DNA from 2 places in the Undibacterium sp. TC9W genome. Region 2 is predicted to be linked to the other one. Evidence: riboswitches for the same ligand, from Rfam matches in the RefSeq annotation. Region 2 holds a riboswitch; the other holds the start of a gene.
What was found. Region 2 has a riboswitch for thiamine pyrophosphate ahead of ACO0LN_RS00195 (TonB-dependent siderophore receptor). Riboswitches for the same ligand answer to the same signal wherever they lie in the genome.
Positions count from the first base shown of each region.

Region 1 (14,994 bases), on a different contig from region 2:
CACTCCCTGAGTCAGGCAAAATCAGGCAAAATTTATTGTCGGCAGGCTTGACAGGCCTGGCTGCACGCGCAGATAATCATTTCAATCGCAATAGAAATTTCATCCACATTTCATTATGCAAACTCAAGTCAAAGATCAAGTACACGCACAAAGCAGCACTGCTTTGTGTATGGTCTTTGCTAAAGCCAAGAAACAGACGCTCATCTGACCGGGGCGTGCTGTCCCGTCAGGTGAGCTGACAGGATGGCAAAAACGGTACTCTCCCCCTTTGCGCTGTATGTCAACTCCCTGCGGGTCTTTAACCGGTCCACAGGAGAACAGGCATGTCCAGCAGCAATAATAGCAATAGCAATTCCAGCAACACTCATATTGAATCCATTCATCACAACAGGCGCGACGATTTTTCTGGCATCTGGGTCGCTCTGATAACGCCATTTTGCAATGGCCCGGACGCGGCAGTGGATTTACCCGCACTGCAGGCGCTGGCAAGCAAGTTGATCAAGGAAGGTGTCACGGGCCTGGTCGTCTGTGGCTCCACCGGCGAAGCAGCCGCACTCAGTGAAGAAGAACAATTGCAAGTGCTGGATGCGGTGTTGGCCGTGGTATCGCCCAATCAAGTCATCATGGGCTTGAGCGGCAATCATATGGGGCAAGTCTTGCACAGGCTGGCAGTCATAGGGCAAAGACAGCTTGCTGGAGTACTGGTCACGCCACCGTATTACATACGGCCATCACAGGCGGGCATCATGCACTACTTCAATGAAATTGCCGGGGCCTCTGCTGTGCCGGTACTGCTGTACAACATCCCTTACCGCACGGGCGTAAATATGGAATTACCCACGCTGCAGCAATTGGCAAAACATCCGAATATCGTCGCCATCAAGGATTGCGGCGGCAATCTGCAAACCACCATGCAACTCATCACCGACGGCGACATACAGGTGCTGACCGGAGAAGACCATGAATTATTTTCTGCTCTATGCCTGGGCGGTGCAGGCGGCATATTGGCGTCTGCCCATCTGCGGCCTGATCTTTTCATGCGCTTGCAAGCATTGGTCTCTACAGGTGAGCTGGCACAGGCCAGGCGTATTTTTTATCGGCTGCTACCGGTCATGCTGGCCCTGTTTGAAGAACCCAATCCGGCTCCGCTGAAGGCTGCGCTGGCAGCATTGGGGCTCATACAGGCTAATCTGCGCGCGCCCATGCTGCCAGCAAGTACCGAAACTACGGACAAACTCTTAAGCAAGATGGCACAACTTGACCTCATTCAATAGCACATTGCCTTGGTAGTGCAAGCAAAGGATAATGCGATATCAATAATTTCTTTCGGAATAATATGCGACGTCTGCCTCCTTTGTTTGCCGTATTCGCTCTGCTGGCAACAAGCTTGATTTTCCATAGCCGGCCTGCTGCTGCCATGACCATGCTGCGGGCAAATGACACTCTGATTTTATATGGCAGGGTGGTGGCGGACGATGCGCAACGCTTTCGCCGTAATCTGTCTGGTGGTGAAGTACACAATGTCGTGCTGAGTGAAAGCCCGGGCGGTGACCTGAATGCAGCTTATGGCATCGCGCAATTGATACGCGGCAGGAAAATCAATACCGCCGTTCAGGGCAATTGCTTTTCTTCTTGTGCCATCATCTTCATGGCTGGCACCGAAAGGCGCATGCTGGATAGCAAAAATCTGGCGAATACAAAACTAGGTTTTCACGGGCCACATAATAAGGAAACCCATGAAGTCAGTACCGAAGCCATACCCAGATTGCGTGAATGGTTGCTCAATGCCACCGATGGCAAATTCCCAGATGCATTGCTGGACCAGGCCATGTATATCAAAAGCGCCGGTGACATGATGTTTTTCCATTATCCGGGTGCAGACAAAAAAACAGGCAATATCCGCTTTTGTACCGCAGGCACGCTAGACCATCCACGCAAATGTGAAACCATTGAAGGTTACGATGTCGTCAGCGTCGGCATCCTGACGACGGCAGAATTATTAAAGGTTGAGGAACTGGACCAACAAGCCGCTGGTGGCAAGGAAAACCCTGTGGCTACTGAAAACCTCAAGCAATAAAGATCACCGGGATATACCGCGAACCTGTCTCTTACTTCCGCCTGATGTAAAAAAACTCAGTCGCATCGTATCTGCATTCATGCGGTATATCCAGGGTAGAAAAATCACCGCGCATACATCTCCATAAAATTTCCTTTTCCCCTTCGTAACGGGGTGCCAGATAAAAAGTCTGTGCTATGAAGGGAGCAACATTCATCGTGACAGCGATCAGGCCATGCCTCTGGTCAATTTCTATACTCTTGACATAGTCTGGTAGCTGGGAATCAAAACCGGCCTGGGCGATATTTTTAGGGAAAGCCTGATGAGCAAGAATATAGTCGCCAACTCCCTGGGAAACGTCTTTTGCAATATTCACCGCGTCAGCAACGGCGTGACGGCCATGCGACACCAGCTCTTTCCTGATTGCTTCATTTTTAGCGTCAAGCTGTTTCCTGGCGACCTCTCTTTGTATGTCAGGATATTTTACAGCGCCGGCTAGCGCAATCGTCAGCGCATACAGGCTGAATGCAACAAGTGTCCAGTTCCGTTGTGCGCTCTTGAAATGCTCCAGACTATCCCAGTAAACGTTTTGCCAGGTCCATAGTCTTGCGTTGCGGCCAATTTTGACAGCGCAAAAGAAACTGATGACAGGGCTAAAAAGAATCAGCAAAACCATCCATCTTTTGCCAATGCTGCTTATGTTATTAAGCCCGACCACGCTAGCGACTATGGGAGCCACGAGAAGAAAAAAACTGATCCAGCGTTTGTGACGGGCTGTCCAAAAAATCGCCAGCAAAAATGCACCCCATGACCAGCCAGCCACACCATCAGGTGCCGGGTAAAAATCCCCTTTACCCGAAGTATTGTCTTTGCCCACCAGCTGTCTGCTGGAGATCATTTGTGGTTCTGGATTTGCTGGAAAGCTGTTCGCGCTCATGGGGACTAGATAATTGGTCGGCTTGGAGACCGAAGTATATCTGAGGTCCCTGCATCTCTTCGAGCAGTTTTTGAGCCAGCCGACAAATGGAATCCTTCACGCAGACAAGATAAGCAGGCAAGCTAAGCAAATGAGCTAAGCAAACAAGCTGGCAAATGCCCGAGCCGCCTGTTGCGGCTGCTCTGCCATATACACACTGCTGATCACCGCCACCATGTCAGCCCCCTGGGCAATCAGGGGCTGACAGTTTTCCAGCGTCATGCCACCGATGACGACATTGGGCACATCAAATTCCCTGACTGCATCTCCAACTATACTGGCGGGTGTGGTCACTGCATATTTCTTGATACGGGAAGGATAGAAACCACCAAAGGCAATATAACTCGCATCACTCTGAATGGCGCTACGAGCCAGTTCCAGGTCGCCATAGCAGGACGCACCCAGTATTTTGCCCGCGCCCAGCTTGGCTCTGGCATCGGCCACTGAGATATCCGTGCCGCCTACATGCAGGCCATCGGCATCAATATCGAGGCAGAGTTGCAGATGGTCATTGATGATGAAGGGCTTGTTAAAGCGGCGGCAGAGTTCCAGCAAGGCCAGTGCCTGTGTCTTGCGCAATGCATCGCTGGCAGTCTTGTGGCGGTATTGCACAATATTTGCACCGCCCAGCAAAGCCTGTTCGGTGACTTCAAGCAGCTTTGCCGTATCGTCCCAGTCGGGGGTAACGATGTACAGGCCACTGAGTTGATGCTTGCTCAAATTATTCATGATTTCTTTCTTGTAGTCGGAACTGGCTGACGTGCCGGAATGAGCTGCCCAGCGGCAATCGCATACGCATGTTGCAAACTCTGCTGGGTATAGCTTTGCGCCTGTAGCAACGCCACAGGCAAGCTGGCGCCAATTGCCAGTTGCCCGGCTATCGCCGATGCCAGGGTGCAGCCACTGCCGTGGAATTCACCAGGCAAACGCGGCCATAACCATTCTTGTGCAGTCTGCCATTGTCCATGCTGGAACCAGATATTCTTAACCTGCGCTTCTGTTGCATGCCCACCTTTCAACAAGACATCCGCCTCACAGGTTTGCATGAGGTTTTCTACCTGTGCCTGCATATCCATACAATGTGGTGACAGGCGTTTCAGTTCAGGCAGATTCGGAGTGATCAGGGTTGCGACTTTCAGTAAAGGCTCAATCGCCCCTACCGGGTTATCGAGAGAAAGACTATCACCATGCCCGCTGCCCAATACAGTATCAACGATGACTTGCAAATCAGGCTCTTGCAGTTTCATCTTCTGGATAAAACTGGCAATCGCCGTCGCATTTTTTTTATGTGCGACGATGCCCAGCTTGACGACCTTGACCGGCATTTTTGCCACCAGGGTCATTGCTTGCTGCAAAATGATTTGCACATCAACGGCATGCACGGCATAGGCATGATCATTGTCTTGCACGGTCAATGCAGTAATCACCGGCAGGGCATGTGCACCCTGCGCAGCGATCGCTTCTATGTCTGCCTGTATGCCAGCACCACCGCTGGGATCATGCCCCGCAAATACCAGCACACAGGGGCGCGTAGTTGTTTTCATCAAACGATCATCAAACGAATATCAGACTATGCGGCCAGCCATAGGAGACGAAGGCGATGCTGCAAACTTGCGTGGCATGCGTCCTGCCAGAAAAGCTTCTCGCCCGGCTTCGACCGCCAGGCCCATGGCGCGCGCCATGCGTACCGGGTCTTTGGCACCTGCGATGGCGGTGTTCATCAACACGCCATCGCAACCGAGCTCCATGGCTATCGCTGCATCCGATGCAGTACCTACGCCGGCATCCACCAGTACCGGTACTTTGGACTGTTCGATAATCAGCGACAGATTCCATGGATTCAATATACCCATGCCTGAACCTATCAATGAAGCCAGCGGCATGATGGCAACGCAGCCTATGTCTTCCAGCATGCGCGCCTGTATAGGATCATCGCTGCAATACACCATGACATCGAAACCATCCTGCACCAAAGTCTTGGCAGCCTTCAGGGTCTCGGGCATATTCGGGAACAGGGTTTTCTCATCGCCCAGTACCTCCAGCTTGCACAGCTTGTGGCCGCCCAATAATTCGCGTCCGAGTTGCAAGGTATACACCGCATCTTCAGCGTTGTAGCAACCGGCTGAGTTTGGCAGTATGGTGTATTTGCTTGGTGGTACTACGTCCAGCAAGCTCGGTGCATTCGGGTCTTGTCCTATGTTCACACGACGGATCGCTACCGTGATGATATCGGCTCCGCTGGCTTCTGTTGCCAGGCGGGTTTGTTCCAGGTCTTTGTATTTACCGCTACCAACCAGCAAGCGGGAGCGGTAGGTTTTTCCGGCTATGCTTAAGCCTTGAGTGTTTTCTGTGTTCATTGCTCCATCTCCCAATTCTAGAATATTGATTAGCTATTGACTCCTTCCCCTTCAAGGGGAAGGCTGGGATGGGGATGGGGTTCGTTAGCAAATGCTGGTGTCGCTGAATCGACCGAAACCCATCCCCACCCTAGCCCTCCCCTTGAAGGGGAGGGAACGTCCTCAGTCTTATTTATGCTTTTCTTGATTCACATGCCGCCAAATTTCTTCCATCACAGCATTAGCCTCACTCAGTACCTGATTATTCCAAAAGCGTAAGACAGTAAACCCTGCCTTCTTCAGCACTTCAGTTCTATGCATGTCATAGGCCTGTGCTTCAGCGTGCTGTCCACCATCAACTTCAATCACCAGACGCTTTTCCAGACACACAAAGTCCAGTACAAAATGCTGATATGGATATTGCCGTCTAAACTTTGCACCTAACTGCTCACTGCGCAAGCCTTGCCATAATTTTTTCTCAGCGTCGGTCATGTTTTTACGCAAGACCTTTGCTGTTTTGATTAAATTTTCGTTGGCGGCGTTTTTCATATTCCGATCAGCTTAGATTTACTATATCCCCTCCCCTTCAAGGGGAGGGTTAGGGTGGGGATGGGGTTCCATCGCAAATAATGTAAGAATTTTACGACCGGAACCCATCCCCATCCCAACCTTCCACCGCACCGCTTGCAAGCGGCTTAGAAATTTGTGGCGCAAAAATCTCCTCTTGAAAGGGAAGGAGTTAAAAAAATCAACCTCCGCCAATCGCCCTCACCACATCAACCTTGTCATCGACTCGCAATTGATGTTCGGCCCATTGCGACTTCGGAATAATCTGCCTGTTCACTGCCACCGCAATCGCCTGCTGTGACAGGTTCAATTCCGCAATCAAGTCACCCAGCAGCGGACTCACCAGTTGCCGCTTCTCTCCATTGAGCTGTATCTCTACCATGGCTATTGTTTCTTGTAGATTTCCGCGCCGGATTTGATGAACTCAACTGCCTTGACTTCCATGCCCTGCTTCAAGGCCTGGATTTCGCTGATACCTTGTGCATTGGCATAGTCTCGCACCTCCTGTGTGATCTTCATCGAGCAGAAATGCGGGCCGCACATGGAGCAGAAATGGGCGACCTTGGCAGAATCCTTGGGCAGGGTTTCATCATGGAATTCACGTGCCTTGTCGGGGTCTAGGCCAATGTTGAACTGGTCTTCCCAGCGGAATTCAAAGCGTGCCTTCGACAAAGCATTGTCACGTATCTGCGCACCGGGATGGCCTTTTGCCAGGTCGGCTGCATGAGCAGCAATCTTGTAAGTGATGATGCCGTCCTTGACATCGACCTTGTTAGGCAAACCCAGATGTTCTTTGGGTGTCACATAACACAGCATGGCAGTGCCATACCAGCCTATCTGGGCTGCACCTATGCCGGAAGTGATATGGTCATAGCCAGGGGCGATATCCGTCGTCAAAGGGCCCAGGGTATAGAAAGGCGCTTCATGGCATTGCTCAAGTTGCAGGTCCATGTTTTCTTTGATGAGGTGCATGGGCACATGGCCAGGGCCTTCTATCATGACTTGCACATCATGCTTCCAGGCGATCTGTGTCAGTTCGCCCAGGGTTTTCAATTCACCTAACTGCGCTTCATCATTGGCATCATAGATAGAGCCTGGACGCAGACCGTCACCAAGGCTGAAGGACACGTCATAGGCTTTCATGATTTCGCAGATATCTTCAAAATGCTCGTACAGGAAGCTTTCTTTGTGATGCGCCAAACACCATTTCGCCATGATGGAACCACCACGCGAGACGATGCCAGTCAAACGCTTGGCGGTCATTGGCACATATTGCAGGCGTACACCTGCGTGGATGGTGAAGTAATCTACGCCTTGCTCAGCTTGCTCAATCAGTGTATCGCGGAAGATTTCCCAGGTCAGGTCTTCTGCCTTGCCATTCACTTTTTCCAGTGCCTGATAGATGGGCACTGTGCCAATAGGTACGGGGGAATTGCGGATGATCCATTCGCGGGTTTCGTGGATGTGCTTGCCGGTGGAAAGGTCCATGACATTGTCGCCACCCCAGCGTATTGCCCAGGTCATTTTTTCGACTTCTTCACCGATGGAAGATGTCACCGCAGAATTGCCGATATTGGCATTGATCTTGACCAGGAAATTACGGCCTATGATCATGGGCTCGATTTCAGGATGATTGATATTTGCCGGGATAATCGCACGGCCACGGGCGATTTCTGAACGCACGAATTCTGGCGTGATTTCTGCAGGGATTGCAGCACCAAAAGACTGACCCGGATGCTGGCGACCCATGACTTCTGCCAGCTTGCTACCCATAGGGCCTGAGGCTTTCAGGTTTTCCAGGTATTCTTTCCTGCGCAGGTTTTCGCGTATGGAAACAAATTCCATTTCTGGCGTGATGATGCCCTGGCGCGCATAGTGCATTTGCGAGACATTTTTGCCTGCCAGTGCGCGGCGCGGCAGGCGTTTGAGGTTGAAGCGTAGCTCTGCCAGCTTGGGATCATGCAGACGGGCGATGCCGTATTCTGATGTAGGACCTGCCAGTTCTTCAGTATCATTGCGCTCGGCTATCCAGGCACCGCGTACGGATGCCAGGCCAGAGCGGATATCGATTTTTACTGCAGGGTCGGTATAGGGACCGGAGGTGTCATACACATAGATAGGCGGATTTTTTTCCGAACCAAACATGGCTGGTGTATCTGACTGACTGATTTCGCGCATGGGTACGCGGATATCGGGTCGGCTGCCCTGTATATAAGTCTTGCGTGAATTCGGCAGTGGCTGTATGGCTGCCTCATCTACCGTGGCGGTAGCGGACAAGAATTGCGGGTTGGCGTTCATTTTGGCTCCTTTGCTTTGTTGGCATGGAGCCAGCAAAGGAGTTTCCAAAATCAAAATGTGCACGCTGAAGGCGCGTGGCAAGAAGTCTTTGGCAGCTTCCCTTCGCTGGCATTATCCAGATCAGGTTCGAGGGTATTTCTCACCCGCCAACAAGATTGATGGCAGGACCCCTAGCATTTTTTCTTCGGGTTCCAGAAACAAATCCAGAACCGCGACGACGGCAGATTATACGACTTTTTTAAACTCAGGTGCTTTATTTGATGGTGCTGGCCAGTTCTTCATCAGATACCGTTGCCGACGCAACAAGATTGCCTTCTGGCAGTTTTACCGGTCCATGCACCTCTATCAACTCGACCATGCCAGCCTTGATCGCAGCCGACAGATCATGATCGAGTACGGGCAAGGCTTCTTCATAGGCGATCAATAATCTGCTGACGCCATAGGCGCGGTTGCGGCCATTGACCTTGCCCAGATATAAGGCCATGTCAGCAATTTGCAGGGCTTTTTCCCAATTGCAGATGACTTCTGGCAAACCGGAAAATGGCAGGCTGATGAAACCGGCAGTCAGGGTGACAGGGACACTGGCACCATCAGCCTGAATATTTTCTTCACCTATGCTGCGCAAGATGCGTTCAACCAGTCCCTTAAGCTGTACAGGGTTCGAGCGTGGCGAATAAATCAGGAATTCTTCACCACCCCAGCGCAACACCATGTCACTGTCACGTACGGTACTGCGCAAACGGCGTGCCACTTCTATCAGTACGGCGTCGCCAGTGGCATGACCAAAGCTGTCATTGATATTCTTGAAGTGGTCGATGTCCATGAGTATCAGGCAATCAGGGTTATCAAGCGCATCTTCACGCCTTTCACCCTCAGGCAAGATGGCCCTGCCCTTCATCATATCGACAAAAGAGCGGCGGTTATACAAACCTGTGAGAGGATCACGCACCGCATGAAATTCGAGTTGCTCATTGACTTCACGCAGTTTTTCATTGGTCTTGCGCACTCGCCGGTACAGGAAGAAAACCACCACCCCCACCATCACCATGATGACTGCAGCCAGCATCAGCACAACTTGCTGCAGTTGCCGGTTTTTGATATCGGCATCCTTGAGCTGGTTTTCACGCGCCAGCAGTTCTATCTGTTTTTGCCTTTGCTGGGCATTGAATTGCTCTTGTAAAGTGGCTACAGCACGCGCCCGGTCAGAGCGGAATAATTCATCGCTGAGTTTTTGTTGCTCGCGCACCGTCGCCAGTGCCTCTTTATACATATCGGCGGCTTCATACATATTGCCGATTTCACTGAGCAGGTTTTCCACATCCGACTTGGAGCCGGTTTCCATGAAAAACTTCTTGGCTTCATTGATGTAGCCTATGCCCTGGGCGAATTTTTTTTGCCCTGCCAGTGCAAACCCGATATTCGCCTTGGCAATAGCGATCGCAAAAGGATCATTCACGGCCTGGGCTTTTTCCAGTGAGAACCTGGCGGCGCGTTCAGCCTCAGTAAATTTGCGTACATGCAGGTAATAATCGGCAATATTGCCGAGTGCTGTGGCGGCTACGGCAGGCATGCCGGCATCGGTGGCTATCTGCAAGACGGTCTTGTAGGCCTCGAGTGCTTCATCATGACGCCCCAGGTCTATCAGGGCCAGGCCACGTGTCATTTGCAGCGAAGAAGTGATTTTGGGCGAGTCTATGCCGGGCAACATTGCCAGGGCCTCATTGGTGGTTTCCAGCGCCTTCTCTGCATTATGCATATTCAGGTAGAGTCTGGCAATGGATTCCATGCGGTACAGTTTGGCCTGTGCGCTGCGGCGTGGTACCTGGTCAGCCAGCTTCAATGCTTCAAGAAAATAGGGCAGGGATTTATCAAAATTGCCTATCGCCAGTTGCACCATGCCAAAGGCGATATTCAAACGCATGAGCACTTCTGCATTTTTTGAATCACGCAGGCTTTGCTGTATATCATTGAGTTTCACCAGCGCCATGGCGAACTTGCCCTGATCCAGCATCTGAAAGGCTTCGCCTATCAGCGCCATATTGATCATGTCATTGTCTTTTTGTGCCCTTGCCAGTTGCAGCAACTCTGCATTGGCAGCATCAGCCTCCTTGATCTTGCCTGCGTCATACAAGATGCCTATCAATGTCTTTAAAACCTCAGCACGCAAGACATAGTCGGCATCTTTGCCGAGGCGGTCTTTGTATTCTTGCAGTTGCTTGAGGGCCGCCGTATTGTCACGGTCAGACAGGGTATGGATGACTTCTATCTCAGAAAAATCAGGCCTGGCCTGGGCATGTGCAGTACTGTTCACGCATAGCAAGGCAATAACCAGCAAACCCGGCATCAGCCTGGTTTGCCATTTAGGTAGTTGAAGCTGCGTCATGCAAGCCCTCATTGTTCTGTCCGTGTCTCTGTTCATTTTTTTCAGGCTGGGGCTATTTCACCCCACTTTTATTTACCTGTCTGGTCCAGGAATACGTTGCCCACTTGCGATAATATTTCATCTTCCAGTTGCTGCGCCGGAATCGGCTTACTCAGATAGAAGCCTTGCAGGATATCGCAGGACTGGGCGCGAAAAAACTCCAGCTGTTCGCGGGTTTCTACCCCTTCGGCTACCACCTCCAGCCGCAGGCTGTGTGCCAGGGCGATGATGCCGGTGACGATGGCTGCATCGTCGGCATCACCCGGAATATCACGCACGAAGGACCGGTCTATCTTGATGATATCCACCGGGAAGCGTTTAAGATAAGACAAAGATGAATAGCCAGTACCAAAGTCATCAATGGTCAGCCTGACACCCAGGCTGCGCAAACGGTCCAGTATCGCCAGGGTATCTTGCGCATGCTCCATCAGCGTGCTTTCGGTAATTTCGAGCTCCAGCATTTTCGCTGGCAAGCTGGTATCGAACAAGACCTGCTCCACGGTATTGGCAAAATCTTTTTGCAGCAACTGGCTGACAGACAGGTTCACCGCAACCCGCAGATGCCCCATGCCCTTGTCCATCCAGTTGCGCATCTGCGCGCAGGCGGTACGCAACACCCATTCGCCGAGTGCAATGATGAGGCCGGTTTCTTCTGCCATAGGGATAAATTCCAATGGCGAGACCATGCCACGGGTAGGATGGAACCAGCGCACGAGTGCCTCGGCACCGATAATTTCGCCGTTGTCCATGCGTGCCTGCGGCTGATAAAACACCGCCAGTTCATTGCGCTCGAGTGCGCGACGCAGGTCGTTTTCCAGACGTACCCGTTCAGAAATCGAATGTTCCATCGCCGCTTCAAAAAACTGGAAGTCGGTATTGGTTTTCTTGGCGCGGTACATGGCTGTATCTGCATGCTTGACCAGGGTGCCTACGTCCATGCCATCGCTGGGATAGACAGAAATACCTATGCTGGCGGTCACAAAAATATCATGGCTATCAATCTGGAAAGGTTTGGCCAGGGTGCGGCAAATATTTTGTGCAGCCGATGCGGCAGCAGCAGGGTCGGCCAGTTCACTGAGTATCACCGTAAACTCATCACCACCCAGGCGTGCCACGCAATCGGCATTGCGCACACTGCGGCGTATGCGCTGGGCCACGGCAATCAGCAGGCGGTCACCGACATCGTGGCCGAGCGTGTCGTTGACGTTCTTGAACCTGTCCAGATCAAGAAAAAGTATTGCCACTGACTCGACATTTTCCTTGGCCATGGCCAGCCTGCGCCCCAGTTGATCGAGGAATTGCGTGCGGTTGGGCAAGCCAGTCAGCACATCGTTGAAAGCCAGGTGACGTATGCGTTTTTCTGCCTGGTTGGCTTCTATGATACGGCGCACGCGTTGCGACAGCACGGCAAAATGGATGGGTTTGGGAATGTAGTCGCAGGCACCGGCAGCAAAGGCTCTTTCTACCGAACTATTGTCTTCGAGAGCAGTAATCATCAACACCGGTATGCTGCGGCCACGCGGCATTTCCTGTATCAGGCTGCAGGCGGTAAAACCGTCCATGACAGGCATGACGGCATCCATGAGAATGACATCAGGACGCATGCGTTTGAGCATCAGCAAGGCTTGTGAACCATCTGCCGCCTCTTCAACCTTGAAGCCATCTCTTTGCAGGGTATGACGCAGCGTGCTGCGGGTACTGCGGTCATCATCGACCACGAGCACTTTGGCAACATGTCGGCCAGGGTTGACTGCTTCATGGCCTTCCAGGAATACCTCATTGCTCAGTTCATACGCCACTGCTTCGTAGGCCTGATGCAGGCTGCTCAGTAGCGGCGGAATTTCTGACAAATGCCTTTCCAGCGCCAGTTGCTCAACTTCCTTGGCAAACTGCAAAAGATTGCAGGCCCCCAGGTTACCACTGCTGCCTTTGATCGAATGTGCCATGGCGCGCACCATTTCAGCATCGTCTTGCTGCAGGCCCTGGTTCAATTGTTCCAGATAGACAGGAGTATCTTCCAGGAACAGGGATACTGTCTGCTGCAAACCTGGCCCCAGGATATCGCGCAACTTGTCAAACACCGCGCGGTCAAGTGGCTGACCATCAAGCGGCTGCAATTGTCCATCTGACGGTAAGGCACGTCCTGCCGCACCGCCACGGGTAAGCCAGCGTTCCAGTTTCTGACGCAACTCGACCAGGGTGATAGGTTTGGCCAGATAATCATCCATGCCTATCGCCAGGCATTTTTCAGCATCGCCGCGTTGGGTATTGGCCGTCATCGCCACGATAGGTGTGCGCCTGCCCAGACCATCTTCATAACTGCGTATCCTGACGGTGGCTTCATAACCATCCATTTCCGGCATGCTGCAATCCATGAGTATCAGGTCATAGCGGTTGCGGCGTGCAGCTTCGACGGCTTCCTTGCCATTCCCGGCAAATTCGCAATGGCAGGCGGACAGTGACAGCATGCCCGCCGCCACCATCTGGTTGGTGCGATTATCTTCAACCACCAGCACGCGCCACTCCACCTGGCCACCCTGTGCAGGGTGACGCGCCACTTCCATGTCCCTGGCTGGCATGGGTACAGGCGGCCTGACCATGCTTGCCGCGGCTGGTGACTGTACCTGTGTTTCAGTCAGCAATAAATGCCGCAAGGCTTGCAGCATTTTTTCTATATGCACGGGCTTGCTCAGGCAGATTTCTGCTGCAGTGGAATTACTATCTCCTGCACAGCCATTCCTGTCCAGTGCCAGCGTGTGGATGCCGCTAAAACGATGATCATTGCGCAGCCGGCGCGCCAGTTCCACGCCATCATCATCCATGCTGGCAACATCCATGATGACCAGGGAATGGGGCGCGCCCTCTTTCACGGCCTGATCCAGCAGGCTCAGGGCCTGCATGCCACTGGCTACTGCATGACATGCCATGCCATGACGGGAAAGTTGTTGCAGCAAAAAGCTGCGCACGATCTCACTGGGATCAACGATGAGTATGCGTTCGCCCTGCAACTCGGTGCTGGCCAGAGCTGGCTTGTCAGTGCTGCTGATGCTGCTGGCACTGCCAGCCCTGCATTGCATGCTGAAGTAAAAATTACTGCCCTGACCCGGCATGCTGCTGACGCCAATTTCGCCATGCAAGAGTGCCACCAGTTGCTTGCAGATAGCCAGGCCCAGACCGGTACCACCATATTTGCGTGTCGTTGAACGGTCTGCCTGGGCGAAGGATTCAAACACATTAGCGACGGCATCTGCCGACATGCCTATGCCAGTATCACTGACTTCAAAACGCAAACTCAACGTGGCAGCAGGGTCTGCCTGATCGTGGTGCTGGCTCAATACTACCCGCACCGCTATTTCACCATGCTCGGTAAACTTGATGGCATTGCCTATCAGGTTCATGAGTATCTGGCGCAAACGCAAGGGATCACTCTTGATGCGCAGCGGGACTTCATCGGCAACCAGATACGCAAGCTCCAGGCCTTTTTGCTGGGCAGACTTGGACAACAATTCCAGCACTTCAGCCACCAGTTTATTGAGGTCAAATTCGATTTCTTCGACCTCGACCTTGCCCGCTTCCATCTTGGAAAAGTCCAGGATGTCATTAATAAGTTCTATCAGGGACTGGGAAGAATTCCAGGCCACATCCACGCATTCGCGCTGGCTACGGGTCAGGCGCATTTCCTTGAGCATATCGAGCATGCCAACCACGCCATTCAAGGGGGTACGCACCTCGTGGCTGACGGTGGCAGCAAATTGTGCCTTCATGACGGCAGCTTGCAAAGCCTGGTCGCGTGATTGCTTGAGCTCAGCCTCGCGCTCTTCCAGCACGGCCATCATCTGGTTGAAGGCATGCGCCATTTCCATGATGTCTTTTGAACCTTGCGGCGTGGCACGCATGCCGGACTCACCCGCTTCTGCCCTGCCCATCAGGGTTGACAACTGGTTCAGCGGACGTATCATCTGCCGTGACATCAGGCGTATCACTGCCAGCAGGATCAGGGCAAATGAGAACGTGATGGCGAGATTGCCGAGCAGCAGCGACGACACCAGTTTATCCAGTGTAGTTTTGCCGACCACCACATGCACATAACCCAACAATTGTGGTTTGCTCTCTTGTACTTCAAAAGGCGAGGCTTCTGCCTCACCTGCAAATACCGGCGCGCTGAAACGCCAGTCCTGCTCACTTTCCTGTTCCAGCCTGGCACTGGACAAAGGCCCGGCCGGTTGCGTCTGCAAAGGTGGTAAAACGATGCCAGGTTTGCTTTGTGAAAGTAGTACCTTGTGATCTGCATTGGCAATTTCTACCTGCAGGACGTCAGGGAAAGCCAGGGTGGTGGTCA
Region 1 covers NZ_JBMPPJ010000004.1:14,978-29,971, reverse strand. Annotated here, with positions in the region: gene dapA (4-hydroxy-tetrahydrodipicolinate synthase) at 324-1,274, shown strand; gene ACO0LN_RS06090 (hypothetical protein) at 1,337-2,077, shown strand; gene ACO0LN_RS06085 (DUF2628 domain-containing protein) at 2,109-2,993, opposite strand; gene thiE (thiamine phosphate synthase) at 3,129-3,761, opposite strand; gene thiD (bifunctional hydroxymethylpyrimidine kinase/phosphomethylpyrimidine kinase) at 3,758-4,576, opposite strand; gene ACO0LN_RS06070 (thiazole synthase) at 4,598-5,389, opposite strand; gene ACO0LN_RS06065 (endonuclease domain-containing protein) at 5,558-5,917, opposite strand; gene thiS (sulfur carrier protein ThiS) at 6,117-6,317, opposite strand; gene thiC (phosphomethylpyrimidine synthase ThiC) at 6,320-8,233, opposite strand; TPP riboswitch at 8,314-8,415, opposite strand; gene ACO0LN_RS06050 (tetratricopeptide repeat-containing diguanylate cyclase) at 8,487-10,616, opposite strand; gene ACO0LN_RS06045 (EAL domain-containing protein) at 10,685-14,994, opposite strand, start outside.
Region 1: linked by a shared signal. The riboswitch ahead of thiC (phosphomethylpyrimidine synthase ThiC) and the one ahead of ACO0LN_RS00195 (TonB-dependent siderophore receptor) in region 2 are both predicted to bind thiamine pyrophosphate.

Region 2 (14,994 bases):
CAGGGACGAGTCACCGAGTTTCTCGCCAAATGGACGTTACATCATGTACGCAACCGATTCTGGGCGTCGTGGCGAGTTGGCAGTAGTGTCGATTGATGGCAAGGTGAAATATAAATTACCGGTTCAGGCCGGAGATTTTCGGGAGCCCACCTGGGGTCCTTTCATGAAATAAGCGGTATTTACTATTTGATTAATCAGGAGAGAAAATGCGTATTACATCCCAATCCAAAACCCTGGCGATCTTGATTTCCAGCGTTGTTCTGATGACAGCCTGTGCTTCCAAAGTGCCACTGGAAGAAAAGAAAGTCGAAGATAAATCCACAAATACAATGGCAACAGCCAGCGCAGATACAAACACTGTGAAACAAGTCACCGCGACTGTTGATCCGCTGACTCAAGGCGCATTGGCCAAACGTAGCGTGTACTTTGACTATGATAGCTATGCCGTCAAAGAAGAGTTCAAACCAGTGGTTGATGCACACGCAAAATTTCTGGCAACGAACAAGAACCGTAATATCCTGGTTCAAGGTAATACCGATGAACGCGGCGGCCGTGAATACAATCTGGCGCTGGGTCAAAAGCGTGCAGAATCTGTACGCAAATCACTGACTTTGCTGGGTGTGTCCGATGCGCAAATCGAAGCAGTTTCTTTGGGTAAGGAAAAACCAAAGGCAACTGGTAGTGACGAAGCCTCCTGGGCAGAAAACCGTCGCGCAGATATTCTGTACAAGTAATCCGGTATTTGAAAGCCTCTGTTGAGGCTTTCTTTGTATTTGGCGCTGCATTTTGTGCTGGTGCCCCGAATGATCGTGTGAAGCAATAATTCGGGATGCGAGCGTGCAGCGCGTATTCATTTTTTCAGATTGCCATGAAACTTAACTCCATACGCACCACCATTCTTGCTGCCGCGCTGTCTTGCGCATTTTTGCCTACCATGGCGTCTGCCGGTATATTTGACGATGATGAGGCGCGCAAAGCCATATTGGATTTGCGGGCAAAAGTGGATGCGGTCAACGCCAGGCTGGATTCCAGGCTGGAGACCAAGGCAGACAAGGGCACTGCACTGGAGCTGGCAAATGAAAATGAAGCGCTACGCGCAGAAATTTCCAAATTGCGCGGCCAGATAGAAGTCTTGTCGAATGATGTGACAAATGCCCAGAAGCGCCAGCAGGATTTTTATGTGGATCTCGATAATCGAGTCCGTAAGCTGGAACCCAAGCGCGTGACAGTCGATGGCCAGGAGGCGACTGTAGATCCCACTGAGCAGCGCACCTTTGAAGCTGCTGCGGCTTTGTTCAAGGCTGGCGACTATAAGGCGTCTGTTCCTGCCTTCACCAACTTCCTGGCAAACTACCCTCAATCCGCCTATGCAGGATCGGTGCAATACTGGCTGGGGCTTTCTTACTTTACCCAGCGCGACTTCCGCAACGCGATATTGAGTATGCAGCAAGTAGCAAAAAATTATCCAGATCATCCCAAAGCACCTGATGCGTTGTTGAATATGGCCGCCTGCCATATCGAGCTCAAAGAAAAACCTGCGGCCAAAAAAGTGCTGGAAAGCGTTTTGGCCAAATACCCGGATACTGAAGCTGCGCAGGCAGCCAAAAATCGTTTGGCGGGATTGAAGTAAGCTAGCCTCATAGCGGCGTTGCTGAACGGCGACGCCAAAATCTCCTGCCTTGCATACTGTCCTCCCTATGGCAGGACAGGAAAATCAGGCCTGCCTGACAGGCCTGTCCTTTCTTATTCCAGTAACGCCGTTGACAGAGTACCTGGAACATACTATAATTTTGGTCTTTCGGGGGTCGTTAGCTCAGCTGGTAGAGCAGCGGACTTTTAATCCGTTGGTCGCAGGTTCGAATCCCGCACGGCCTACCACGAATCACAAAGACTTGGGTCGTGTTACTAAGTCTTTAAATTTTTTAGCAGTTGCAATAATTTTGGGTCGTTAGCTCAGCTGGTAGAGCAGCGGACTTTTAATCCGTTGGTCGCAGGTTCGAATCCCGCACGGCCTACCAAGATATATAGCAAAAAGCCAACCTTATGGGGTTGGCTTTTTGCTTTTCTGCATTTGGCATTTCCTCAATAAATTGAGTTTGAGTATTGTCGCTGGTATTTCAATTGGGCGACTTACCTGCAACAACTTCAGGAGCTGGCATTATGAATAAATGGCTGTTACTAGGCATTGCCATCATTGCTGAAACTATCGCTACTTCATCATTGAAAGCGAGCGAGGGGTTTGCCAGATTGTGGCCATCAGTTTTAGTGGTACTGGGATATGGTTTGGCGTTTTATTTCCTGTCCCTGACTCTGCGTGTGATACCTGTGGGTGTGGCTTATGCAGTCTGGTCTGGCGTTGGCATCGTGCTGGTTACTCTTATAGGATGGTTTTTGTTTGAGCAAAAACTGGATATGCCTGCCCTGATTGGTATCGCCTTCATCATGGCTGGTGTGATTATCATGAATGTATTTTCCAGGGCTGCGGCGCATTAAATTACCGTAGTCCTTGATTGTAAGCGCTTCAGGCGCGCTGCCAGTGCATGACCCAGTTCTCTTGCCAGCTTTGCCCCTGGTCGCTTGAGATGCTCTGGTACCAGCGGCAGGAATTGCTGGTGATTTGGTCCCAGATGCCACGTACCAGTATGGCTTGTTCTCCGTCCTTGTATGCTGATTCCCAGGTGCCTACGCCATTAACAAAGCTGCCCACGGATGGTGCTGGGGTCAATACGCCATTTTTTCCATTGACCCAGTAGTCAGCCCATAACTTGCGTTCTGTATCGAGCAGCCTCAGGCCCATGCCGCTGAAGTCGCGTGCGGGGATGCGCAGTTCTTCTACGCTGGCAACGCCACCAAGTATTTCAATGACACTGGCTTCACCTTCAAAAATATCCCATTCCTTGTCTTTCAGGCGGCGGTGTTTGATTTTCCAGTTGCCAGACAAGAAGTGAAAGTCTCCGGGCTTGCCTGTTGCAGCTGGAGTGGCTTGAGATGAAATGGCCGCTGTTGTTTGTATTGCCGTTGCTGTTGCGGCAAGCCCTGCAGCCAGTTGTAGCAAACTGCGGCGTTTCAGATCGGAGGGGTTTGTCGGTTCAATTTCGATTTTGGCGATGGTGCTCATAGGGTGTCCTTGCTTATTGATCAGGGTGGTGTGTGTTGCTGTCACCCATCCTGCTGGTGACGGACAAAGCTTAAATCGTTAATAGGCTATTATTTATCCTAATTGTTTGCCCTTATTATTTGCCCTAATTGTTTGCCATGATGCATGCTTGCCCTTTGATAATTGCGTAATTGACACAGACTGTGTCATCCATGCTTTTGAGGGGGAAATTTCTCTGAAAGACTGTTAAGGTAAATTACGACCTGATTTGACATCGACTGTGTATGACGAAAGCCTGTTTTTTTTGTCGGGTAAGTGCTTATGCCTTATCATGCTGGACCTTATGTTAGTGCACGATGAATGAAAGCCATGAAAAAGAAAACTGCCAGTATCGCCCCTGCGGATAAGTCGGAAAAGCATGAAATACGCCCTGGCCAGTCGCTGGAGTTGCTCAAGGAGCTGCACATCCTCACGCGTGATGGCAAGATGAACCAGGATAGCCGCCGCAAGCTCAAGCAGGTTTATCATCTGTACCAATTCATAGAGCCTCTATTGCAGAAATTGCAGCAAGACCATGCCGATATCAGTCTGGTGGATCATGGTGCGGGCAAGTCTTATCTGGGCTTCATCCTGTATGACCTGTTCTTCAAATCTGAGCAGGCGCAAAGCAAGGCCAGGATTTATGGCATAGAAACACGTGATGAACTGGTGCGGCGCTCCACCGAACTGGCACAGCGCCTGGATTTTCCGGGCATGTCTTTTTTGAATTTATCTGTTGCCGATTCGATTACTTCATCGGCTCTGCCAGAAAAAATCGATATTGTCACGGCCTTGCATGCCTGCGATACAGCGACAGATGATGCAATACAGTTTGCCCTCAAGAAGAAGGCCCAGTTCATGGTACTGGTACCTTGTTGTCAGGCAGAAGTCGCGGCAGAGTTGCGCAAGTCCAAGGGTGATGCAGTAAAAAATAACCCTTTGTCAGAAATGTGGCGTCACCCCATACACACGCGCGAGTTCGGTAGCCAGATCACCAATGTACTGCGTTGTTTGCAACTTGAGGCGCATGGTTATCAGGTCAGGGTCACAGAACTGGTAGGATGGGAGCATTCAATGAAAAACGAGCTCATCGTGGCAGAATACAAGGGCTTGCCAGCCAAACGGCCAGCAGAACGTCTGGCTGAAGTGCTGAAGACCACAGGGCTGGAAGCCATGCAGAGAAGATTTTTTGTACAGTCTTGAGCAATTTGTGGCACTCAGACCACCGCAGTTTATCAAGGTCACTGTATGGTCATAAAAAATGATTAATATCATTTATGCTTATTCTGTAATTCACCTGTTTTTTCGGTGCGTTTTTTGATTGTCATATTCACACTCAGTAAAGGATAGAAAACATGCTGGCCGCCGTTGATCTGGGTTCCAACAGTTTTCGCATGCACATTGCCAGGCATGAAGGCGATGTCATCAAAGTCATCAAGAGCGCGCGCGACCCGATACGTCTTGCAGCGGGCCTGGATAAAAATGGCAACCTGACGCCAGATGCTATGCAGAAGGCGATTAATTGCCTGGCGCGCTTTCGTGAAATTCTGAATGCCTATCCGGTAGAAAGCGTCAGGGTGGTCGCTACCAATACCATACGCATCGCAAAAAACGCCGCGCAATTATTGCCGCTGGCCGAGGCTGCCATAGGTTGCCCGATTGAGGTAATTTCTGGTGAAGAAGAAGGGCGTCTGATCTATATCGGTGTATCGAATGCCGTGGCAGTGCCAGGCGAGCGTCGCCTGGTCCTTGACATCGGTGGTGGCTCGACTGAGGTGATACTCGGGCATGGGCATGAGATTTTGAAGGTCGAATCCTTCAGCATAGGTACGGTCAAGCATAGTGCCAGTTTCTTCCCTGACGGACGTTTGACGGATGCCGCATTTGAAGCTGCCATTCTGTCGGCCCGCTCGATGTTTGAAGATGCGGCGCCACCTTACCAGCCACAACACTGGCGCAAGGCTTACGGCTCATCAGGTACCATGCGGGCGATTTCTGATGCCATCAGTAAAGGTGGCCTCGGTGATGGCAGCCTGACTCTGAAGAGCCTGAATGCACTCAAACAATATTGCGTCCAATGCGGGCAGATAGATCAACTGGAGTTAAGCGGCATCAAGCCTGAGCGAGTCGCGATGGTAGTGGGTGGGCTGGCCATACTGATAGGCTTGATGACAGAATTTAATATCAGTGTCTTGCTGCCTATAGAAGCAGGTTTGCGCATGGGGGTGATGTGGGATTTGTACCTGCGCGCCACCAGGCGCGACCGCCGTGAAGTTGCCGTCGAATCCTTTGCGAATTTATTCCGTACTGATATGTCGCGGGCGAACCGCGTCGCAGACATGGTCAAGTCCCTGTATTTGCAATTGAAACCTGCTGGCGACACCTATGTGCGCTTATTGCAATGGAGTGCAACCCTGCATGAAGTCGGCATGGCGATCTCGCATACCGGTTATCACAAGCACGGCGCTTACATGATAGAGAATGCCGACATGGCGGGCTTTACCACACGTGAGCAAAGAGTGATGAGCAAGCTCATCCTCAGTCAGAAAGGCAATCTGCGCAAGGTCGGTGATGGTCTGGCTGACCAGGATTTTGCCAAGGCGGTGTTGGCACTGCGTCTGGCAGTGATGCTCATGCATTCACGCGCTGAAATTGATTTTGAAGATGTGCGCCTGAAAATGAAGGGCAGGGTTGAGCTTGAAATGAAACGCGACTGGGTCAGTGTCCACCCCACAGTGGCTTACTGGCTGCAAAAAGAAATTGAAGCCTGGCGTGAGATAGGCATAGATTTTCTGGTCAGGGCGAACGTGTAATTTTCCTGCGTACTGCTTACCACTCCTTGCCCTCACGAATTGTATCTGGCAAGCTGGGGTAAGCAAATGCAATCAAATGCAATCCGCCACCATGATGGACCTGAACACGCTACCCAGGCGCTTGCCTGATTTGTTATAGGCCTCGAAAAGTATCGTGCCACCAAATTTGTTGGCTTTACTGCCTGCACCACCGACCATATCGTAATAATGCACCTTGCTCACTTCCTTTAGGAGGAATGAAACGAGCGGTTTTTCTCCGGCATACGGGTCTTGTTGCAATTTATGGATATGAATGAGGGCGGTCTCTGCTTCATTGAGCTTGCCAAAAGCGTCTGAGTACGGATCTGTCTCATAGTCCAGTGCAGGTGATATCAGATACTCTTTCATCTTGATATCCTGATTGGCGGGCTTACCATCAATTTTCCCTGCCAGCTTGCCATCTGCCAGTTTGTCTATCTGTATTTCAAACTGGTGCTTGCCATTCCCAAAATCAGGGAAATTGGCGCGGCATTTTAATACTTCATCTGCGCTTGCAAGACTGGCGAGCAGACTGCCTGCGATCACAAAAATATACTTGAAGGTATTCATCATGTCCTTACTCATAGGTTTGCCTGAATGCGGGCTATAAGGATGACATAGTCTGTATCTAATGCCACGTATAGACTGAAAAGTATTGAATGGCAGTACTGCGGGCAATTAAAAAGCGATGCCAGATAAGCTGACATCGCTTTTCAAAGGATCATGCCGTATTAGAAATCAAATTGTGCTGATACTTTATAAGTGCGCGGCGCACCTGGGAATAAATAACCACCCAGAGATTGGGTCACATCACGCCAGTAAAACTTGTCCAGTGCATTGTCGATGTTAAAGCGCAGGGTAGTGGTCGTATTGCCGATTTGCGTTACATAGCGGGCCCCCAGATTGACAACGTGATAGCCAGGCACGGTAACGCTATTGTCCGGGCTGAAGGCCTTGCTGCTGGCGTATTGCCAGCTTGCATTCACATTCAAACCCTTGACTTCAGCTATCGCATAATCTGCATAGACTGTCGATTTAAAGCGTGGCACATTCATGACGCGCTTGTCATCGAGGCTGCTGATGCCAGTGTTTTGCTGTTTGGCATCCAGTGCAGTGATGCTTGCACCCAGATTCAGTTGCGATGTCAGCTTGCCCTGGGCAGAGAGCTCCAGGCCAGTATGCAGGGCTTCACCATTGCTGACATAGGTATTGCTGCTATTGGTATATTCCAGCGGCTTCTTGATGCGGAAGATGGCTGCAGACAAGCTCAGGTCACGTTGCACATCGGCCTTCACGCCAAATTCAATTTGTGTGGATTTGCCGGGGTTCAGCATCTGGCTGGCATTGCTGGTGCCGAATGGCGCGATGCCGCCATGTTCCAGGCCCTGGGCAAAACTACCATACATAGAAACTTGCTGTACTGGTTTGAACACCAGCGCAGCCGTCGATAGAAACTTGTTCTGGTCATAGCCCGGATTATCAAGTTGCGTGCGCGAGATGTTCAGATGACGCAGACCCAGATGCAGTTTCAGATTGTCTTGCAGACTGATAATGTCTTGTACAAATGCTGACCATTCCTTGTCAGTACGGCGCAGCAAAGCCGGGCCGGTTTTATTTGCAGATGGCATTACGCTGACAGGACGGAACAAATTGCTGCTGCCCGCATAGTCATACACATAGTCACCAAAATAATCTTTACGCTGTGAATTGCTGAGGCCAACAGCCAGCTCATGCTGCATGCCAGCCACATTGAGTTTGCCATTCAGCAGCGCTTGCGTGCCCCACAGTGATTTGGATTCGTTCACGCTTTGATAGTCGTACACATCATAGTCACCATTCGCGCAATAGCCCGGATACAGATTGGCTGCACCACAGCCATAAGGGAAGGCGGTGTAGTCATCGCGCTTGAATTCATGTTTGTTGGCTGAGACACTGGCGCGCCAGTCTGCATTAATCTGATATTCAAAACGCAGGCCAAGATTGCTGTTGCGGGTATCTACCGGTCTTGCCCACGGTTGCGCATTGAGCATCAGGTCCGCAGGAACACCCCGTGGTAAATCAGTGCCATTAAATAATTGAAAGCCCGGCACTGACAATTGTGATTTGTGCTGGTAGTCAGCATCGATTTGCAACAGAGCTTGTGGTGTGATGTGCCAGTCAAATGCGGCAGAGACAAATTGGCGGTTACCATCGGCGCCTTTGACATAAGAGCGCAGGCGTTCCCCCGCTGCATTGATGCGAAAGCCAAATTGCTTGTCACTGGAATTATCACTGATGTCCGCTGCGCCATATACAGTGCCGCGTTCACTGATTTCAAATGTGGCAGAGCGAACTGCATAGCTGGCAGGGCGTTTGGTCACATAATTAATGATGCCGCCTGGCGTACCAAAACCAGCCTGGAAGCCTGCTATACCCTTGAGTATTTCTACACGCTCCTTGTTTTCCAAAGGAATGGAAGCATCACCAGGAATCGCAAAACCGTCCTTGCGGTAGCTGCTGGAATTATCCAGGGCAAAACCACGTATGGAGAATTGCTCGGCATAACCGATGGCGTTATACGCATCATTGACACTGGCGTCATATTTCATCGCATCGGTAGTCTGGCGTATGCGCAGGTCTTGCATCTGTGCCGTGCTAAAGGCATTGACTGAGTTAGGCGTATCCAGCAGTGCCCCATCAATAAAACCGGTGACTTTGCTGCGCTCCACCTTGTTTTCTGTACCTTTGCTGCCAGTGATGGTCACTTCAGGCAGGGATTTGTCGTTTCCTGCGGTGCTCTGGGCATGCGCAGATGACAGCAACAGGCAAGCCTGGGCAATCGAGAAGGCAATGGCGGTGGGGCGTAAAAAGTATGGGCGTACAGTAAAGTCAGACATGATGTGCTCTTGGTTTGCTTTTAATGCGTTGTGGATGACAGCGCGGGAGCAAACAAAGAAGCAGGAGGGACCGGGACTTTGCGCTTCCCTTCGCTGGCATTATCCAGATCAGGTAGAAGGGACTCTCTCACCCGGAAATGATTATCCCCAGGACCCCTAGCGTTGAGACTAGTTTAACACGAAACCGATGCGGCTTTATTTTGACTTTACGAACGCTGTCGCATTTGAGTGAAAAGCGACAGCGCGCCATTCTCATTGCAAACTCAGATTATTGAGTTTAACGAAAGCCTGCGACCATTTTTTTGTTACCTTCAACATAGATTGCGTTGAAGAACAACAAGCTTTTGTTTTTTTCCTTGTATGTTGCAACAAGTTCGTTGATCGTCTTATCTTCTGATAATTCGACCAGTTCCAGAGGGATAATTTCCTCAGCAAGCGAAACTTCATGCAGTACCACATTGTTAAATGGCTCATTGCCAGCATGATAAGAAAAAAGCTTGACGTTGTTGGCTTGTTCAGAAAAATTGATGGCAGTTTGCTGGGCCAGTAAAGTTTTTGTTCCACTGATTTGTGCGTCCATGATGGTCTCCTTATTTGGTTGTATTAAATGCGTCGAGCAATGTTTTGAGATAGGCTTTGTTCGACTGGGTTTTTTTCAATTCAGCATCAAGGTTTTTCCAGACATCGTCATTGCTGATGTTGGCAGGCATGTTGCTGTCCAGTGCTTTCAATATTTTTTTCGCACCAGCGATGTCACCATTCAAGTACATCTCTCTGAGTTTTTTTCTCAATGTGTAGATTTGATTAAAGTCATCCGCAGTGGCATCAAGCACCAGATTGGCACTATCTTTTTCATTTTTTTCTGCGCTGACCGCGTCTTGACCGGCCTTGTTGGCTACTGCAATAACTGCCTCATGCAGCGTTCCAGCATTAAACAGGCTGACCAGGTCAATTTCTGCTTGTTCCAGCGAATATTCTTCAACGCTGAGAAGGGCAAGTTTTTTATAGATGTCAGCACTGATGTTGGCACGAGATGCCCGCATCTGTGCCACCAGCGTACCGTAGGTTTTATCTGCAAAGAAATTTTTGTCGATTGACAGTCTTGAACCTTTGACGCCTGTCAGCAAGGCGGTCAGATTCTTACGAGCCCTTTCGGCACCGGTCAATGTGGCAGCAGTGGACAAGGCCAGTTCAAGTATGTCTGCGCCAACCTCTGTCTGGGCACGGTTTTCAAACATGCTTCTTTCAAATGCAGAGTAATTGACTTCGATTTCCCTGCGTATACTCAAGACGATGCGATTACGGATAATTTTTGCTGCTGAGGCGTCTTTTTCTCCAATCGCTTTCTGATAAGCAGTGATATCTGTTTCTTTTTGTTTCGACGTATACCCGGTTTTAGTTATTGCTTCGATCGGTGCCGGGGCTTCGATTTTTTTGATTGGTATAGAGCAGGCTTGTAAAAGCAAAATCACAAATACCCCGGCCAGGTATTTGCTATAGTTTGGAATTGACATGATGTTCTCCCGGAAGATTTTATTGTGTAAATGCAGGGGGACTTCAAACTTCGACCAAGCGCAAAGTCCACATGTCGTCGGCCAGATTTCTGTCCGTGACATAGGAGTAGGGGATATAAAAATAGCCTTTGTCTCCCCAGTCGGTGCCCCACGAATTTTGTGCAATGAAGCATTGTGTGGCATCGTCATAGCCGACAGCCATGACGGCATGACCACCGATGGTTTTCTCGCCGCCATTTGGCAGGTTCAGTTTGCCGGTTTTTCTGACTTCTTCACTCCGCAAACTCTCATAGGCAGTGAATCCAAAAACAAAAGGATATTGATCTGCAAGACAAGCCTTGAATTGGCTTAGTGACTGTGTCAGGCGCTCGTATTGTATTGACTGGTAATTTTTTGCTTTGTCATAGCATTCTTTGTCTGGCGCGAGGGAAAACTTACTGACGTCATATGGCCAGTTGGTCTCTGGGCAAACACCTTCACTGGCGATCGTTTTAAATCCATCCCGGATGTATTCACCGCTATCTGAGCCTTGTGTTCCCTCCAGCAGGCGACCGTTGTAATAAATAAATAAACGCGAGGGCTGGAAAGCAAATTCTCGCTTTTCCCTCAGTTGACAAAAGTAGTGCGCGCTGGCAATGGCATTTGCCGTGCACGAGCCCAGATTGCCTTGAGATACTACAGGTGGGCAAAGTGGGCGCAAATCTACTGCGGCCGGCAAATTGTTGAGCAATTCGAATGATGCCGAATAGCTACGATCCCGGATATCTGGTAAATCTGGCTTCCATCCAAAAAAATACTTGATTTCCATGTTGGTATTGGCAGGCATGATAAGTCCTTCTTTCGTTGCGGAGTTTATTTTCAGAAACCAAATCTTCATGTCTGAACTTGCGTATTCATCAGCCTTGCTTGCATCGACATTATTGATATTTTTGCTTTCTGTATTGCCAATATTAGAAGCTGAGTTATGGAAGGAAAATCACTAAAAATGGGGAGGGCGTTGCGCTGCTGAAAAGCTTAGGATGCACCGTACCGGATTAATTTCGACTGGTTCTTTTTTGCGTCATGACGGAAGTCAAGTCTGTGTCATTATTTTTGAATAGCTTTCCCATTTTTTGATAGTGACTTTTGCAGGGAAATAAAGTAATTTTCTGATATGAATAAATTGACATCAAAAATTGACGTTGCTCTGGTGGAAGATGATGCGGCTACGCGGGAACGTTTTTGTGCGTCAATTGCAGCCTCTGAATATTTGCGACTGGTTCATGCAGCTGTATGCGGCAACGATATGTTGAATTGGCTTAAAGACCATCATGCGGATGTTTTGCTTAGTGATTTGGGATTGCCGGATATCAGCGGTATTGACGTCATCCGTTACTGTGCAATCCGGCATCCTGCAACTGACATTATGGTGATTAGCATGTTTGAAGATGAGTCACATGTGCTTGCCAGTATTGAAGCGGGTGCATCCGGGTATTTACTGAAGGATGCAATGGATGATGATATTGAAAAGCAGATCATGTTGCTGAGTTCTGGTGGTGCACCTATGACACCGGTGATTGCCCGTCTGGTATTGCGTAAATTTCGGAAAGAACCCGCCCCTGCCGTTGATGTTCCTCCAGGCGGGGCATTGACCTCACGTGAATTGGAGGTCTTGAATTATATTTCGCGAGGATTTAAATATGCAGAGGTAGCACGTTTGCATGAAGTATCGATACATACCGTGCATACACACATTAAAAATATCTATGTGAAATTGGCAGTGCATTCCAAAAGTGAAGCTGTGTATGAAGCAAACAAATTAGGCTTGTTGAAATAAACTAATGTATCGGAGGTTCCATGTTTTCAAATATAAATGAACTCTCACCCTCGCCAGATAAACTGCAAACCGGCGATCTTCTGTTCCCCAGGACACCAGACTCAAAAATTCCCTTGGCCCCATCTTTCAATGCTGATTTTCTCCAGTTTAAGAGTTTGAATGATGAATCACAGATATTAGCGAATGTGAAAGAGCGAATCTGGACTGTAGATGGCGCTGGAGATGGGGACGCAAAGCAATTCTTTTTGCTGGAAAAATTTTATGGCGATTCTTTATATGACATGCCGGAAAACAAATTACTGCATGAGGCCTTTAAGGTCAAAGACGCCATCAGTTCTTTCTTGCCGGATTTTTTTAACATCTTTGGATTTGATGCAAACAGTACGTTGGATGATTTTCTGAAAAATCCATTGGTCATGTTATTTCGCGCTGGTTTGGGCGGCCCGGACAATGAATTTAGCCTGGGTAATTTTGATGGGCATCTTGGGCCATATTATATTGGTCATGTTGCCATGGCTGTACGGCGTGATCAGCAGGTGTTTGTGATTGAGGCGAACGCCTCAGATTTTAGCCATTACCGTGTTTCTTTGCACCCGTATGATGATGCAGCTGAATTAAGCCAGGAGATTGCATGGCCGACGGGTGCAGGCATCGAGCGCTTGCGTTCCTGGCGCAATCAGAAACTCGCAAGGGGAAACTATATCTGGGCCGCTAGACCAAAAGATGCAGGTCAGGAGCTGTCACTTGAAATGAAGCAAATGGTCGAGGCACAAGCCAAATTAATGTTGGGCAGACCTTACGATATGTTTGACACCAAGACCTTGGGCGATGATGATCGCATTTATTGTAGTGAGTTTATTTTCAGAGCATTCAAGTTAGGTGCAAATATAGATGTTACTGATCAGGCGACATGGCAATGGGTAGTTGATCGCTTGTTGGACTTATCCGATATGCATGGCCCAAGCAAGGCCCTTTTATCTGAGGTATTAACGCATGCATTGAGCTTGGCAGGCATACAGCTATCGCATCCATTCCCGTGGATGACTCCAAAGATGCTTTATCATAGCCAAGTGCTCGACACTAGCCACCACAGGCCGCCTAACTTCCCAACTGGTAAAGCGGGACCGGGAAACTTTCCCTACGCCTGATGTGTTGATGATAAAAAAGAGGCCATCCAGTTTTTTCTGGACAGCCTCTTTTTTTAAAGGTATGCGTTTAAAAAATCATTGTTCAATTTGCGATTCGGGTTATGCGCTGCAATTACAGAAGTCAGGGATGCATGATTGGGATAGGCTTCCTGAAACAGCGCCCGGTCTGCGGCACGATAGTATGGAAGGTAATAGCTACCGCCCGCCGCGATTGCGAGTTGTATAGCCTTGTTAAAGCAGCTTATGGCAGATGGATCTGGTGCGCCACCTGAGACTTTCACATTTAAATCAACAGCCACACATACCATGCTCTCTTTTGGGCAGTATGAAAGAATTGTCGTATGATCGGTTTTCTCTGGTTGAACTATCCTTAGCGTCGTGCTCAAGACTGACACTGTATTTGTTTCCTGGTACAAGGATTTTAATTTTTTCACAAAAGGCAGGAATTCACGCAATGGGACAAAATATTCCTGGAGCATGTCAGTTTCATTGACGCCTTTATGCAGGACAAAGGAAATGGCAGAGCGCATCCAGTTCATGCGACTTTTAATTGTGTGGTCGCCAGGGTAAATTGCTTTGACCAGTTGCCATAATTTGGAACGTGCGCCTGCGCTTTGGCGCGAAACAGCCCATGCCTTACTGGTAAATTCGCCCGTGGCCCATTTTTCAATATCAAGTTTTTCATTGCTTGCGGCGCTTTGCAGGGTGTTGACATAATCAACGCTGAGTACCTCGTCATAAAGCTCATCTGGATCAAAGGACAGCCATGCATAGTGCATGTCCGGCCAGGTGCTGGTATTGTCTCTGTCAACGATCTTTTTCTGATAATCCTCCAGGCTGATTAATTTTGCATCCTGGCGTAATAGATCATTTCTCCCTACATGCAGCGTCGCCTCAAGAATGACTGCGCAACTACCATAGCCGCCAAGCACTGCTCTGCATAGCTCGTCTGCTGGCGTCACTGTTGTGATATCTCCATTCGGCAATAAAAGTTTCAAACTTTTGACGGTGGAAGATAATGGTCCTTTTCTGGCATCGCGGCCATGGCAGTTGACACTCAGTGAACCACCGACTGAAAAACCTGGTGACGATTGATGTACTAATGGAGCCAAACCAAATTGGTTTAAGTGATGATGGACTTCAGACCAGGTCGCACCAGCCTCTACTGTGACAGTGTTATCCGTCGTGTTTATTTCGGTAATTCTGTTCATTAACTCAGTGATCAGCATCGCACCATTACTGCATGTCGCTTGCCCACCCTGACTGTGACGTGAACCTGCGATTGATAATTTCTGTGTGTCATCATGATCAGTCAGATAAGTTTTCATTTCATCTTGATCTGCGATGATGGGCATGGCTGAAATCGACGTTGCATTAAGTCCGGTAAGGTCATGAATGGTGATCATAGTGCCTCTAGGTATATTTGAGTGTCATAATACTAACGCAGCATAGGGAATTTCATTGCTTAAATTATACTGACATAGTTTAATGACATTAGTCTATAAGTTGTTTTATTTAAAATAAATCACCTGAATTAGGGATGGTCATAATGGCCTTGTTGCAAAAGTGCTTCATTTCCGTCGGGATATTTTTTGTGCTTATGCTGGCTGACGGCCGTTTTGCACAAGCGCAAGTATTACGCCTTGATCATGCAAGTCTTTTGGATACCAATT
Region 2 covers NZ_JBMPPJ010000001.1:30,384-45,377, forward strand. Annotated here, with positions in the region: gene tolB (Tol-Pal system beta propeller repeat protein TolB) at 1-172, shown strand, start outside; gene pal (peptidoglycan-associated lipoprotein Pal) at 207-734, shown strand; gene ybgF (tol-pal system protein YbgF) at 869-1,630, shown strand; tRNA gene ACO0LN_RS00160 (tRNA-Lys) at 1,803-1,878, shown strand; tRNA gene ACO0LN_RS00165 (tRNA-Lys) at 1,943-2,018, shown strand; gene ACO0LN_RS00170 (SMR family transporter) at 2,161-2,493, shown strand; gene ACO0LN_RS00175 (hypothetical protein) at 2,522-3,118, opposite strand; gene ACO0LN_RS00180 (class I SAM-dependent methyltransferase) at 3,467-4,339, shown strand; gene ACO0LN_RS00185 (Ppx/GppA family phosphatase) at 4,492-5,949, shown strand; gene ACO0LN_RS00190 (hypothetical protein) at 6,022-6,537, opposite strand; gene ACO0LN_RS00195 (TonB-dependent siderophore receptor) at 6,699-8,843, opposite strand; TPP riboswitch at 8,912-9,011, opposite strand; gene ACO0LN_RS00200 (hypothetical protein) at 9,121-9,423, opposite strand; gene ACO0LN_RS00205 (C1 family peptidase) at 10,401-11,183, opposite strand; gene ACO0LN_RS00210 (response regulator) at 11,511-12,173, shown strand; gene ACO0LN_RS00215 (YiiX/YebB-like N1pC/P60 family cysteine hydrolase) at 12,194-13,321, shown strand; gene ACO0LN_RS00220 (FAD-binding oxidoreductase) at 13,375-14,727, opposite strand; gene ACO0LN_RS00225 (ATP-binding protein) at 14,871-14,994, shown strand, end outside.